Regions from separate parts of the Paenibacillus diazotrophicus genome, predicted to be linked through region 2. Evidence: riboswitches for the same ligand, from Rfam matches in the RefSeq annotation. Region 2 holds a riboswitch; each other region holds the start of a gene.
The links. A riboswitch is a leader RNA that binds a small molecule or an ion and turns the genes downstream of it on or off. The one in region 2 is predicted to bind cyclic di-AMP.
Positions count from the first base shown of each region.

Region 1: another riboswitch for cyclic di-AMP. It lies ahead of ACAN54_RS06610 (APC family permease); the one in region 2 lies ahead of ACAN54_RS29090 (resuscitation-promoting factor).
Region 3: another riboswitch for cyclic di-AMP. It lies ahead of ACAN54_RS29480 (C40 family peptidase); the one in region 2 lies ahead of ACAN54_RS29090 (resuscitation-promoting factor).
Region 4: another riboswitch for cyclic di-AMP. It lies ahead of ACAN54_RS02580 (APC family permease); the one in region 2 lies ahead of ACAN54_RS29090 (resuscitation-promoting factor).

Region 1 is NZ_JBGJZN010000001.1:1,452,946-1,456,092, forward strand. It holds gene ACAN54_RS06600 (DsbA family protein) at 1-543, shown strand, start outside; gene ACAN54_RS06605 (disulfide oxidoreductase) at 543-974, shown strand; cyclic di-AMP (ydaO/yuaA leader) riboswitch at 1,202-1,360, shown strand; gene ACAN54_RS06610 (APC family permease) at 1,487-3,147, shown strand, end outside.
Region 2 is NZ_JBGJZN010000014.1:47,389-50,535, forward strand. It holds gene ACAN54_RS29090 (resuscitation-promoting factor) at 1-1,136, opposite strand, end outside; cyclic di-AMP (ydaO/yuaA leader) riboswitch at 1,428-1,656, opposite strand; gene ACAN54_RS29095 (TatD family hydrolase) at 1,855-2,625, opposite strand; gene ACAN54_RS29100 (HD domain-containing protein) at 2,680-3,147, opposite strand, start outside.
Region 3 is NZ_JBGJZN010000016.1:17,300-20,446, reverse strand. It holds gene ACAN54_RS29490 (M1 family metallopeptidase) at 1-442, shown strand, start outside; gene ACAN54_RS29485 (hypothetical protein) at 487-1,284, shown strand; cyclic di-AMP (ydaO/yuaA leader) riboswitch at 1,506-1,644, shown strand; gene ACAN54_RS29480 (C40 family peptidase) at 1,702-2,130, shown strand; cyclic di-AMP (ydaO/yuaA leader) riboswitch at 2,520-2,662, shown strand; gene ACAN54_RS29475 (C40 family peptidase) at 2,668-3,147, shown strand, end outside.
Region 4 is NZ_JBGJZN010000001.1:580,435-583,581, forward strand. It holds gene ACAN54_RS02570 (DsbA family protein) at 1-575, shown strand, start outside; gene ACAN54_RS02575 (disulfide oxidoreductase) at 575-1,006, shown strand; cyclic di-AMP (ydaO/yuaA leader) riboswitch at 1,234-1,392, shown strand; gene ACAN54_RS02580 (APC family permease) at 1,519-3,147, shown strand, end outside.

The DNA.
Region 1 (3,147 bases), on a different contig from region 2:
AGTGAGCTTCCAAGACTGGGCAAAGCGGATGCACCGGTTAAAATCGTCGAATTCGGTGATTTCAAATGCCCGGCGTGTGCCAATTTTGCAGGTGTCATCAAGCCACAGCTGGCCCAGGAATATGTGAATCAGAATAAAGCAGCTATTTACTTCGTAAATATGGCCTTTATCGGTCCGGATTCTGAAACGGCCTCTCTGGCAGCCCTCTCGGTATACCATCAGAATAGTGATGCTTTCTGGAAGTATTACGATGCAATTTATGCGAATCAAGGGGATGAAAATGCTGAATGGGCTACACAGGATTTTCTGGTGAATCTGGCAGAGAAGGAAAAGCTGCCCATTGATTTAGATCTGTTGCGCAAGGATATCAAGGAACGGACCTATGAAAGTGAACTGCAAAAGGATATTACTCTTGCCAAGGATACCGGAGTCACCTCCACACCTACTGTATTTATTAATGGATACAAAGTAGAGGAGCCATTCAATATGGAAGCCATAGATGCACAGATGAAGTCTGCTTCCGAAGCAGTGAGCGCCGAGTGATGAAGTTCTCTACGTTCTGCAGGCGCCACTGTCTCTATCTGGCCTGGTTCGTGTCCGTTATTGCGGTAGCGGGAAGCTTGTATCTTAGCGAGGTCCTAAAGTACGAGCCATGTAAGCTGTGCTGGTTCCAGCGTATATTTATGTACCCGCAGCTCATCCTGCTGGGCATTGCCACATACCGGAATGACAAAAAGATAATTCCTTATGTGCTTCCTTTAAGTCTAATTGGGGGTAGCATAAGTGTTTATCATTATGCCGAGCAGAAGATTCCTGCACTCAGCAAGGTGCTCCCATGTACGATTGGCGTACCCTGTAATAAAGATTATCTTAATTTTTTCGGGTTCATTACGATCCCTTTGCTTGCCCTGATCGCATTTGCTCTAATCACGATTTTGCTCTGGACCGGGCGTAAAGAGGACACCGTAGACTAGACAGAGCCACAGCAGAATATAGAGGGCAATCATTCCTGAAATTTCTGACACAAATATAGATAAAAATCATGAAAAAACCCGGTATGAAGGGATATTCGCAGAGAATGAAAGATCGCTATATCCCTCATCTTTGTTTTGCGTAAATTGGATGTTTTTTCATTCTTTTTTCATTTTTTTCACCGCTTTACGGAAGAGGCATTGTAGACTATCATTAGACCTTGTGAGAAGTTGAATATGCGCTGAATTTTCTGTAAGGAAAAACGGGGGAACCAACATTGGCCAAGCGCCAAAGGGGTGAATCGGGAACGGTCCGCAAGGGCTATAACCGTAGGGCTACCACAGCCCGAATCCGCCAGCTAACCTCGTAAGCAACGGTGGGATAATGACGATGCGTAAGCATGCGGATCATTTCCGTATGCTTATTTTTGTGCCTGCATTTATGAAATCCACCAATGAAAACAGCGCACGGTATTACCGTTTCAACGTAAGCAAAGAGAGGAACTGTTACTACAATGGTAAGCAAGGTAAAACGACTATTGATCGGGCGTCCGATGAAGTCGAACGAACTCGATCATGAAAAGTTATCCAAGGTGAAAGCACTGGCTGTCCTGTCTTCTGATGCGCTCTCGTCTGTAGCCTACGGAACGGAACAAATCCTGATTGTGCTGGTAGCCGCAGGCTTCACAGCTATCTGGTACTCATTGCCAATTGCATTAGCCGTATTGGGCTTGCTGGCTATTTTGATTTTATCCTATCGCCAGACTATTTTTGCTTATCCGCAAGGCGGAGGCGCGTATATCGTTGCCAAGAGCAACCTCGGGGTTCCTACTGGACTCTTAGCAGGCGGATCGCTTCTGGTCGACTATATTTTGACCGTTGCGGTTAGTGCGTCGGCAGGGACGGATGCGATCACATCCGCTTTTCCTAATCTTCATAATCATAGTGTTCTAATCGCCGTAACCGTTATTCTGCTCTTGACCCTTGTCAACCTACGAGGCGTTACGGAATCTGCATCGTTCATTGCTATTCCTGTGTATCTGTTCGTAGTATCGATCTTCGTGTTGATCATTGCGGGAATATTCAAATATGCAACCGGCGGAGCCCATGCCAATGTTCCAGAAATCGGGGCTGCTGTATCGAATGTCAGTTTGTTTTTACTGCTTAAAGCCTTCAGCTCCGGCTGTTCGGCCCTTACAGGAGTAGAGGCGGTATCGAACGCAATTCCAAACTTCAAGGCACCTGCTGAGAGAAATGCGGCCAAAACCTTGATGATGATGGGAATTATCCTTGGAAGTATGTTTACAGGAATCACGCTGCTCGCCTACTGGTACGGAATTACACCGGATACCAAAGCTACAGTTGTATCCCAAATTGCTGAATCTACTTTTGGACGCGGTGGTTTGTACTTCTTCATTCAAGGGATTACTGCTGTAATTCTCTTCCTTGCAGCCAATACGGCTTACTCAGCTTTCCCGCTGCTGGCGTTTATGTTTGCCAAAGATAAATATCTGCCCCATGCCTTTATGGTCCGAGGCGACCGTTTGGGCTTCTCTAACGGCATTATCTTCTTGGGTGTATTATCAGCCCTGCTTGTCGCTGCTTTTCATGGAAATACAGAAAGTCTGATTCCTTTGTATGCAGTGGGTGTATTCATTCCTTTTACCCTGTCCCAGCTTGGTATGATGGTGCACTGGTATAAATCCAAACCTAAAGGCTGGCAAAATAAATTTGCTGTGAATACGGTGGGGATGCTTACTACCCTGACCATTACTCTGATCTTTATCATCACGAAGTTCTCGAGTGTATGGATGGCCTTTATCTTCCTGCCGGTTGTAATGTTCGTGTTCCACCGGATTCACCGCCATTATCTCAATACAGCAGATCAGCTGCGTATTTGTCCGGAAACGGATAAACCTTGTATCAAAGGAAGCACCGTAGTTGTTCCTGTCGCAGGTGTAACCCGTGCAGTTCTGCATTCCATCAGCTATGCCAAGTCCTTAACGGATAATGTGGTAGCCGTGTATGTTGGATTTGATGAAGAAGAAATTAACAAAATGGAACAGAAGTGGGAGGAATGGAATCCGGGAGTGCGCTTAATTGTACTACGTTCCCGGTATCGCAGCATTCTTCGTCCGCTTGTCAAGTTCATTGATACAGTGGAGTGGAAGACCGC
Region 2 (3,147 bases):
CCGATCACATAAATTGTACGTGATTTACGCCCAAAGTTACGGGCATTGCTCAGGGAATCATAGTAGACATCCACCTTGTTGCCTTTAATGGCACCGCCGGTATCCTCTGCACGGCGAAATCCAAGACCCTCAATATACACCCACCAGCCGATAGGTATTACGTTTGGATCCACAGCAATGGTCCGACCTTCCGTTACGCGTGTGCCGGAGGCCGTACGTGTACCAATCCCAGGTTCTTCAGAAGAATAAGCCGTCATGGATACATTTTTGATTATTTTTTTGTACTCAAAATCTATACCTGCTTTGCTCGCAACATTGTTGCTGTTTGTGCTGACTTTAGATGTTTTTGTGGTAGTGGTTGAATTGGAAGTTGCAGTAGTGGCTACAGCAGCCTTGGGAAGTGCTTTGGTACCAATAGCAATGATTTTGTCTTTGGTAACCGTCTGTACTTCCTTGCCCACCATGCGCATAGATGCCAGCTCGCCATCTTGATAGATTTTCTCGATATGCTGGACCATAACGCCCGGTTTGCCCGCTTGCGCAACTCTTACAGTTCCCTTTGTCAGGGAGGGGTCTGCGGTTTTAATAACCCGGAAAGGCAAATTTGTTGTCCGCTGTACCACTTGCTTGTTAATCCGGACAATTTTGATTTCCATGTCGGCAGAAACTGCGGTGTTGAGAGAAGGGTAAATCTTGTCATAGCTCTCCAGGCTGATGCCCAGTTTGTCAATCGCCTGACCGATGGTGTCTTCGGTCGTGTAGAGCGTTTTGGTTGTTCCATCCGCTGTTAGCTTAAAAGCCTGCGCATGGTTGATTACGACACGGTCGCCGTCTTTTATTTCATCACTAAGGCCAATAGATAATGCATCTTGCGGCTGCAGCGAAATTTGTTCTTTTGCCAGCACATCACTGAGCAGCGTATCCCGCGTCTCCAGCGTCTGTACCTTTCCATCTATTACTAAAGTTATTTCTTTAAAGCTTTGACCGTGTACGTACAGCAGAATTACTAGCGCGATAACGATTGATGCCGCGCCTGCAAGTGAAAGTACGCGAGGATTCACTTGCTTCCACCGTAATGCGAAAGACCTGCTGGATGATTGCGAATCATGGGATACTTCTGGTTGGAATACGCCCATTCTCTCCATCCTCCTTACATAGCCCCGTCGTCCAAGTTGTATAGCAAAGGTGACTGTATCACTTCTGACGAAACTAGGTTTGAGATTGCACAGGATACGCCCGCATTGCTTTAGCGTTTCCTGCTCATGGATCGCCTGCTCGGCATAGCTACTCCAGACATCTGTTATACAACAGTATGCTGGAAACATTCACATTATTCAAAAAACAAAAAAAGCCTAAAAAGAGTTCACAGAGGACTCTTTCGTGGCTCTCCGGGTGTCAGAATACGCGGGAATGTTTATGCACGAGGTTTCCTCTCTTACTTGCGCTTACGGGGTTAGCTGTCGGGTTCGGGCATAAGAGAGACGCCCTATCTCAGGTCACCCGCTCACGGCGGTTGCCCTCAAATTCACCCCAAAGACCACGTGAAGAAATCAAATAAAGTCTGCGGCATTTCTGTGTTGTACCCTATGTACGGACATGCGGCAGATCATTATTGGTTCCCCCGTTCTCCATACGGAGACTCAGCGAGACGATCCATGAAAATGTGACTGTCACAGTAACAACAGCTCACTTCACTGAAAAGATGATATCCTGTTTTGATGCATGTTGTAAAGCACGATTCAACCACGTTTACGCAAAAAAATCATTAAAATATTGTAATAATCGGCCGTTTTTTTATTAAAAAAGTTTAATATATCGGCTATACTTCTTTTTTCACCGGATTTACTCCCGTTTTCAGACAATCCCAAATCGTTCCAGTGCGTTCGCATACGTTATTTCAGCTAATTCCTGTAAATCAATTCCTTTTATTTCCGCGGCTGCCTCGGCGACAAGCTTCACATATGCACTCTCATTTCGCTTCCCACGGAAGGGATGGGGCGTGAGATATGGAGAGTCCGTTTCGATCAAAAGCCGGTCCATTGGAGTCTGCGCAAGCACCTCTTTCGGCACTCTGGCATTCTTAAAAGTTACAGGTCCACCAAAGGACAAATGAAACCCTAGATCAAGGCACATTTTAGCCGTTTCCCAGCTCCCCGAAAAGGAGTGCATGACACCGCCAATCTCATTTGCCTTCTCTTCCCTCAAAATCCGTACCACATCCTCGTGCGCATCACGATTATGTATACAGATAGGCATTTTCAGTTCCCGTGCCATACCAATCTGTTTGCGGAATACCTCCTGCTGTATTTCTTTGGGGGAAGTATCCCAATAATAATCGAGCCCGATTTCTCCGATAGCCACCACCTTTTTATGGCTGCACAGAGAGGCAATCCAGTCCATATCCCCCTCCTTCATGTCAATCGCGTCCACGGGGTGCCAGCCTACTGCTGCATAAATATAATCATACGTTTCTGCTAATTTCATTGTCGTTGGAATCGTTTCCCGATTAAATCCAATATTAATCATCTTGCTGACCCCAGCCTCTAAAGCGCGTGCAATAACCTCCTCGCGGTCCTCGTCGAATTGCGGTGCATCCAGATGAGTATGTGTGTCGAATAAGCGCATGCTGCATCATCCTTTCAGTATTGTTTTCTATGATGAATTCCAGAAATTTTTGTATTATTTTGCAAAGATCTCAGCAATGGAAACAGGCAGCTGTGTAAGCACATTCTGTAGCTTATCCTGCGGAAAATAAAGATGATACCGGCCGCGGTGAATACCGCTGATCGAACGGACTATATCGGATACCTCAGAGATCTCCCGCAGTTTATCATGACGGTCCAGCAGCAAAATTTGTTTGCTGTCAAAACCCTCCCCTGGACGAAAAACATCATAAGGAAGATCTGTCGGATAATCAATCTCCAGATCGTAATCAGGATGCAGCCCGGCCCCCGCAAAACTGCGGCGGATTTCATCAATCGTCTCCGAGTCAAGGTGATCCATTTCTACATATTTATACAGTTTACGATGAATAAATCGGCTGCACAAGTCAGCTAATGTTTCATCGGATTCCAGAGTCCACTGCATAAATGCAGTCTGTACCAAGGCTTCATCCAGCAGTAAATACTGTTCCACATTAATCTCTCC
Region 3 (3,147 bases), on a different contig from region 2:
CGTAGAAAAAGTGACCAAAAAATCATGGCAAGCCTACTTTGATCAATATGTATACAGTGGCGGCGCTCCTGACTTTGCTGTAGATGACATTATCAATACCCTTCACAAAAAAGGGACCGGCACAGAAAATCCCCGTTATGATTCATCGGTCACCGTGAGCAACAAGAGCAGCCAGTACGGAGAGGTGCCTGTGAAGTTCACCTTTTCGGATGGATATACCGTTCAAAGATATTGGAATGCAAAAGACAGGGAAACTACGTTTCAACTCTCCTACAAAGCGCCGCTGGTATCGGCAGAGATTGATCCCGGGCACTCCATCCTGCTGGAGAGCAGGCATCTGAATAATTTCAGACTCGCGGAACTGGAACCCGACACGCTCTCACGCTGGACGCTTAGCATAACCAACCTAATTGAAAATCTGCTCGGAACTCTTGTCTGGTGAGGTGAAGGATTGTGAAAAGATCGATATCCCGCGGCTGGCACAGCATGAAAGAACAATTTTATATACTGATTCTGTTGTTTATCTACAGGCTGTTCTGGAGTTATTTCATGTACAAGTTTGTTAAAAGCGCAGTAGTTCCGATACTGCTGCGTTACCCTGATCAGGATGCAGGTGGCAGTGCAATGGGCAGACTTTTGTATTATGTGGAGGGGCAGATCGCACTAAGTACCCATTCCGGTGTTCAACAATGGCTCTGGATGCTGCTGGGTTTAAGTGCAATAAGGCTCCTGCTATCCCCATTCATCCGGGCAGGATTGCTCCATGAGCTTCATCAGGAACGTAAAGGCGAGCGTGGAATGTTCTTTTTTCCGGGTATGCGGCTATATGGGCTTCCGGTGTTGCTGTTCAGTCTTGCAGAATGGGTGCTTACAGCGCTGCCGCTCTACTGGCTTCTTCCCAAAATGTACGATCTGCTGCTTACCGGAATTGTGGATTATAAGCTGCTGCTGAAATTGGTACCCTACATTCTGGTTTGGCTATTATATCTATTCTTCATCCGAAAAATGCTGCTGTACATGCAGTTCGGTTATACAGGTGGTACAGGAACTCTGTCTTCTCTGCTGGTCTGTCTGAAAGTAATCATTCCTTCAGTGGGAGTATCGGCGGTGATGGGAGCAGGGGGATTGGTAATGATGCTTGCTTGTGGCGGGATGTCGATCTTTTGTCCCGGGATGCCGGCACTTCTGCTGAGGCAGTTCTCTCCCCTCCCCACTACACTGTTCAAAATGTGGGGAATCGCCGCACAATACCATCTCTGGTCCAGTAAATCATTTCCACAATAAATACTGCAATTTGCCGGCATAATAAAAGAGTCACTGCTCCTTGAGGGAGCGGGACTCTTTTTTTGGATTACAAAGTAAATAAGTGTATTTGCAAAACTGTAAATCCTCTGGTACAATGATGCCTGTACTACTAGTAACAAATTTGTAATCTTTAAGACGCAGCACATTCAAACACAATAAACTTACAAGCATTTGCAAATTGTCGACACGTCGCTCTTCTGGTGCATAAAACGCCAAATTCCCTGCACCGGGAAGTGGGGGAACCATATTTTGGGTGAATTGATCTCGCTTTAGAGGGGTCATAGGGGAACCTTCTACCGAATCCTTAAGCTAACCTCGCAGGCCTTGGAAGGAGTACATCTTTTGAGAAGTCAGAATTTTAAGAAAAAATGTACCGCAGCAGCACTTGGACTAGTAATGGTATTCTCCATCGGAGCTGGTAGCGCTTCCGCTGATTCGAAGATGGACAGCGTCATTGCTAAAACTATTGGAACCACCTATAAATTCGGAGGCACCAGCACAAACGGTTTCGATTGCTCCGGCTTCACCTCGTATGTTTTTAAAAGTGTCGGACTTACCCTACCACGCACGTCCAAGGCACAATTCAGCCTGGGAACATCCGTATCACGGAACAACTTGCGTTCAGGCGATCTGGTATTCTTCAATACCTTTGGATCAGGAGTTTCCCATGTCGGCATTTATGTCGGTGGAGGCAAATTCGCACAATCTTCCAGTTCGCGCGGTGTAAATATTTCTTCGCTGAGTCAAGCCTACTGGGCCAACCGCTACGTTGGCGCTAAACGAGTGATGAGCACTACAGCTTACAAGACCGTTGCCTACGACTAATTGAAGTTTTTATCCCCTCAAAATCACACCTCTAACAACTAAATGTAACTTATACGAGCCCGGAACTGATTATTGCCGTAATCATTTCCGGGTTTTTCCTTTTCCTTATTCTCCCTTTTACACACTTTTTAGAGCTTTGAAACACCCTTTTTGATAAATATTCCAGATACATCTTCCATACCTCTAACTCACGGAGTAATAAACAAGCGCAAATTAGGCATTTTTCTCTTAAAAGGCTCAAAAAATATGTATTTATATGCTTTTAGTGATTGCCAACTGCTTCTGTCTTTGTTACAATTATCGCAGTAAGTCGATAGTAACATTTTTGTAATTATTCAAACCTGATTTACAAAGGTTTTGTCATTGTTTGATCCGTAAGCTAATCCTAATCAACAGTCGTGCCGAGTTCCTTAATTATTAAGGAAACGGGGGAACCGATTTTGGGTGAATTGACCTCCTATTCACAGAGGGGTCATAGGGGACCTTCAACCGAACCCTTAAGCTAACCTCGTAGGCATTTGGAAGGGGTATTTACTTTTGAAGAAGAAGCTGGCAGCCGCACTACTCAGTTTTTCCATCATTCTTACCATCGGAGCGGGAAGCGCTTTCGCAGACTCCAAGATGGACCAGGTTATCGACAAAGCCATCGGTACTAAATACGTATCCGGCGGAGTTTCGACTAACGGGTTTGATTGCTCCGGATTTACCATGTATGTGTTTGATAAGATTGGAATCAACCTTCCTCACCAGTCTGGTTCCCAATATCAAATGGGTACTGCCGTATCCCGCGATAACATTAGACCAGGCGATCTTGTATTCTTTAATACAAGCGGCAAAGGAATATCCCATGTCGGCATTTATGTCGGTGAAGGCAAGTTCGCACACGCTTCTTCCAAGCGCGGTGTAACCATCAGCTCGCTGAGTGACAGCTACTACGTCAACCGCTACGTTGGCGCCAAACGAATTATGAGCACAGATGCTTATCAAGCAGTTGCTACTGATTCACAAGATAACGAC
Region 4 (3,147 bases), on a different contig from region 2:
CAGGTTCAGGCGAAGCGGTTCAATTCAATTACAGTGAGCTTCCAAGACTGGGCAAAGCGGATGCACCGGTTAAAATCGTCGAATTCGGTGATTTCAAATGCCCGGCGTGTGCCAATTTTGCAGGTGTCATCAAGCCACAGCTGGCCCAGGAATATGTGAATCAGAATAAAGCAGCTATTTACTTCGTAAATATGGCCTTTATCGGTCCGGATTCTGAAACGGCCTCTCTGGCAGCCCTCTCGGTATACCATCAGAATAGTGATGCTTTCTGGAAGTATTACGATGCAATTTATGCGAATCAAGGGGATGAAAATGCTGAATGGGCTACACAGGATTTTCTGGTGAATCTGGCAGAGAAGGAAAAGCTGCCCATTGATTTAGATCTGTTGCGCAAGGATATCAAGGAACGGACCTATGAAAGTGAACTGCAAAAGGATATTACTCTTGCCAAGGATACCGGAGTCACCTCCACACCTACTGTATTTATTAATGGATACAAAGTAGAGGAGCCATTCAATATGGAAGCCATAGATGCACAGATGAAGTCTGCTTCCGAAGCAGTGAGCGCCGAGTGATGAAGTTCTCTACGTTCTGCAGGCGCCACTGTCTCTATCTGGCCTGGTTCGTGTCCGTTATTGCGGTAGCGGGAAGCTTGTATCTTAGCGAGGTCCTAAAGTACGAGCCATGTAAGCTGTGCTGGTTCCAGCGTATATTTATGTACCCGCAGCTCATCCTGCTGGGCATTGCCACATACCGGAATGACAAAAAGATAATTCCTTATGTGCTTCCTTTAAGTCTAATTGGGGGTAGCATAAGTGTTTATCATTATGCCGAGCAGAAGATTCCTGCACTCAGCAAGGTGCTCCCATGTACGATTGGCGTACCCTGTAATAAAGATTATCTTAATTTTTTCGGGTTCATTACGATCCCTTTGCTTGCCCTGATCGCATTTGCTCTAATCACGATTTTGCTCTGGACCGGGCGTAAAGAGGACACCGTAGACTAGACAGAGCCACAGCAGAATATAGAGGGCAATCATTCCTGAAATTTCTGACACAAATATAGATAAAAATCATGAAAAAACCCGGTATGAAGGGATATTCGCAGAGAATGAAAGATCGCTATATCCCTCATCTTTGTTTTGCGTAAATTGGATGTTTTTTCATTCTTTTTTCATTTTTTTCACCGCTTTACGGAAGAGGCATTGTAGACTATCATTAGACCTTGTGAGAAGTTGAATATGCGCTGAATTTTCTGTAAGGAAAAACGGGGGAACCAACATTGGCCAAGCGCCAAAGGGGTGAATCGGGAACGGTCCGCAAGGGCTATAACCGTAGGGCTACCACAGCCCGAATCCGCCAGCTAACCTCGTAAGCAACGGTGGGATAATGACGATGCGTAAGCATGCGGATCATTTCCGTATGCTTATTTTTGTGCCTGCATTTATGAAATCCACCAATGAAAACAGCGCACGGTATTACCGTTTCAACGTAAGCAAAGAGAGGAACTGTTACTACAATGGTAAGCAAGGTAAAACGACTATTGATCGGGCGTCCGATGAAGTCGAACGAACTCGATCATGAAAAGTTATCCAAGGTGAAAGCACTGGCTGTCCTGTCTTCTGATGCGCTCTCGTCTGTAGCCTACGGAACGGAACAAATCCTGATTGTGCTGGTAGCCGCAGGCTTCACAGCTATCTGGTACTCATTGCCAATTGCATTAGCCGTATTGGGCTTGCTGGCTATTTTGATTTTATCCTATCGCCAGACTATTTTTGCTTATCCGCAAGGCGGAGGCGCGTATATCGTTGCCAAGAGCAACCTCGGGGTTCCTACTGGACTCTTAGCAGGCGGATCGCTTCTGGTCGACTATATTTTGACCGTTGCGGTTAGTGCGTCGGCAGGGACGGATGCGATCACATCCGCTTTTCCTAATCTTCATAATCATAGTGTTCTAATCGCCGTAACCGTTATTCTGCTCTTGACCCTTGTCAACCTACGAGGCGTTACGGAATCTGCATCGTTCATTGCTATTCCTGTGTATCTGTTCGTAGTATCGATCTTCGTGTTGATCATTGCGGGAATATTCAAATATGCAACCGGCGGAGCCCATGCCAATGTTCCAGAAATCGGGGCTGCTGTATCGAATGTCAGTTTGTTTTTACTGCTTAAAGCCTTCAGCTCCGGCTGTTCGGCCCTTACAGGAGTAGAGGCGGTATCGAACGCAATTCCAAACTTCAAGGCACCTGCTGAGAGAAATGCGGCCAAAACCTTGATGATGATGGGAATTATCCTTGGAAGTATGTTTACAGGAATCACGCTGCTCGCCTACTGGTACGGAATTACACCGGATACCAAAGCTACAGTTGTATCCCAAATTGCTGAATCTACTTTTGGACGCGGTGGTTTGTACTTCTTCATTCAAGGGATTACTGCTGTAATTCTCTTCCTTGCAGCCAATACGGCTTACTCAGCTTTCCCGCTGCTGGCGTTTATGTTTGCCAAAGATAAATATCTGCCCCATGCCTTTATGGTCCGAGGCGACCGTTTGGGCTTCTCTAACGGCATTATCTTCTTGGGTGTATTATCAGCCCTGCTTGTCGCTGCTTTTCATGGAAATACAGAAAGTCTGATTCCTTTGTATGCAGTGGGTGTATTCATTCCTTTTACCCTGTCCCAGCTTGGTATGATGGTGCACTGGTATAAATCCAAACCTAAAGGCTGGCAAAATAAATTTGCTGTGAATACGGTGGGGATGCTTACTACCCTGACCATTACTCTGATCTTTATCATCACGAAGTTCTCGAGTGTATGGATGGCCTTTATCTTCCTGCCGGTTGTAATGTTCGTGTTCCACCGGATTCACCGCCATTATCTCAATACAGCAGATCAGCTGCGTATTTGTCCGGAAACGGATAAACCTTGTATCAAAGGAAGCACCGTAGTTGTTCCTGTCGCAGGTGTAACCCGTGCAGTTCTGCATTCCATCAGCTATGCCAAGTCCTTAACGGATAATGTGGTAGCCGTGTATGTTGGATTTGATGAAGAAGAAATTAACAAAATGGAACAGAAGTGGGAGGAATGGAATCCGGGAGTGCGCTTAATTGTACTACGTTCCCGGTATCGCAGCATTCTTCGTCCGCTTGTC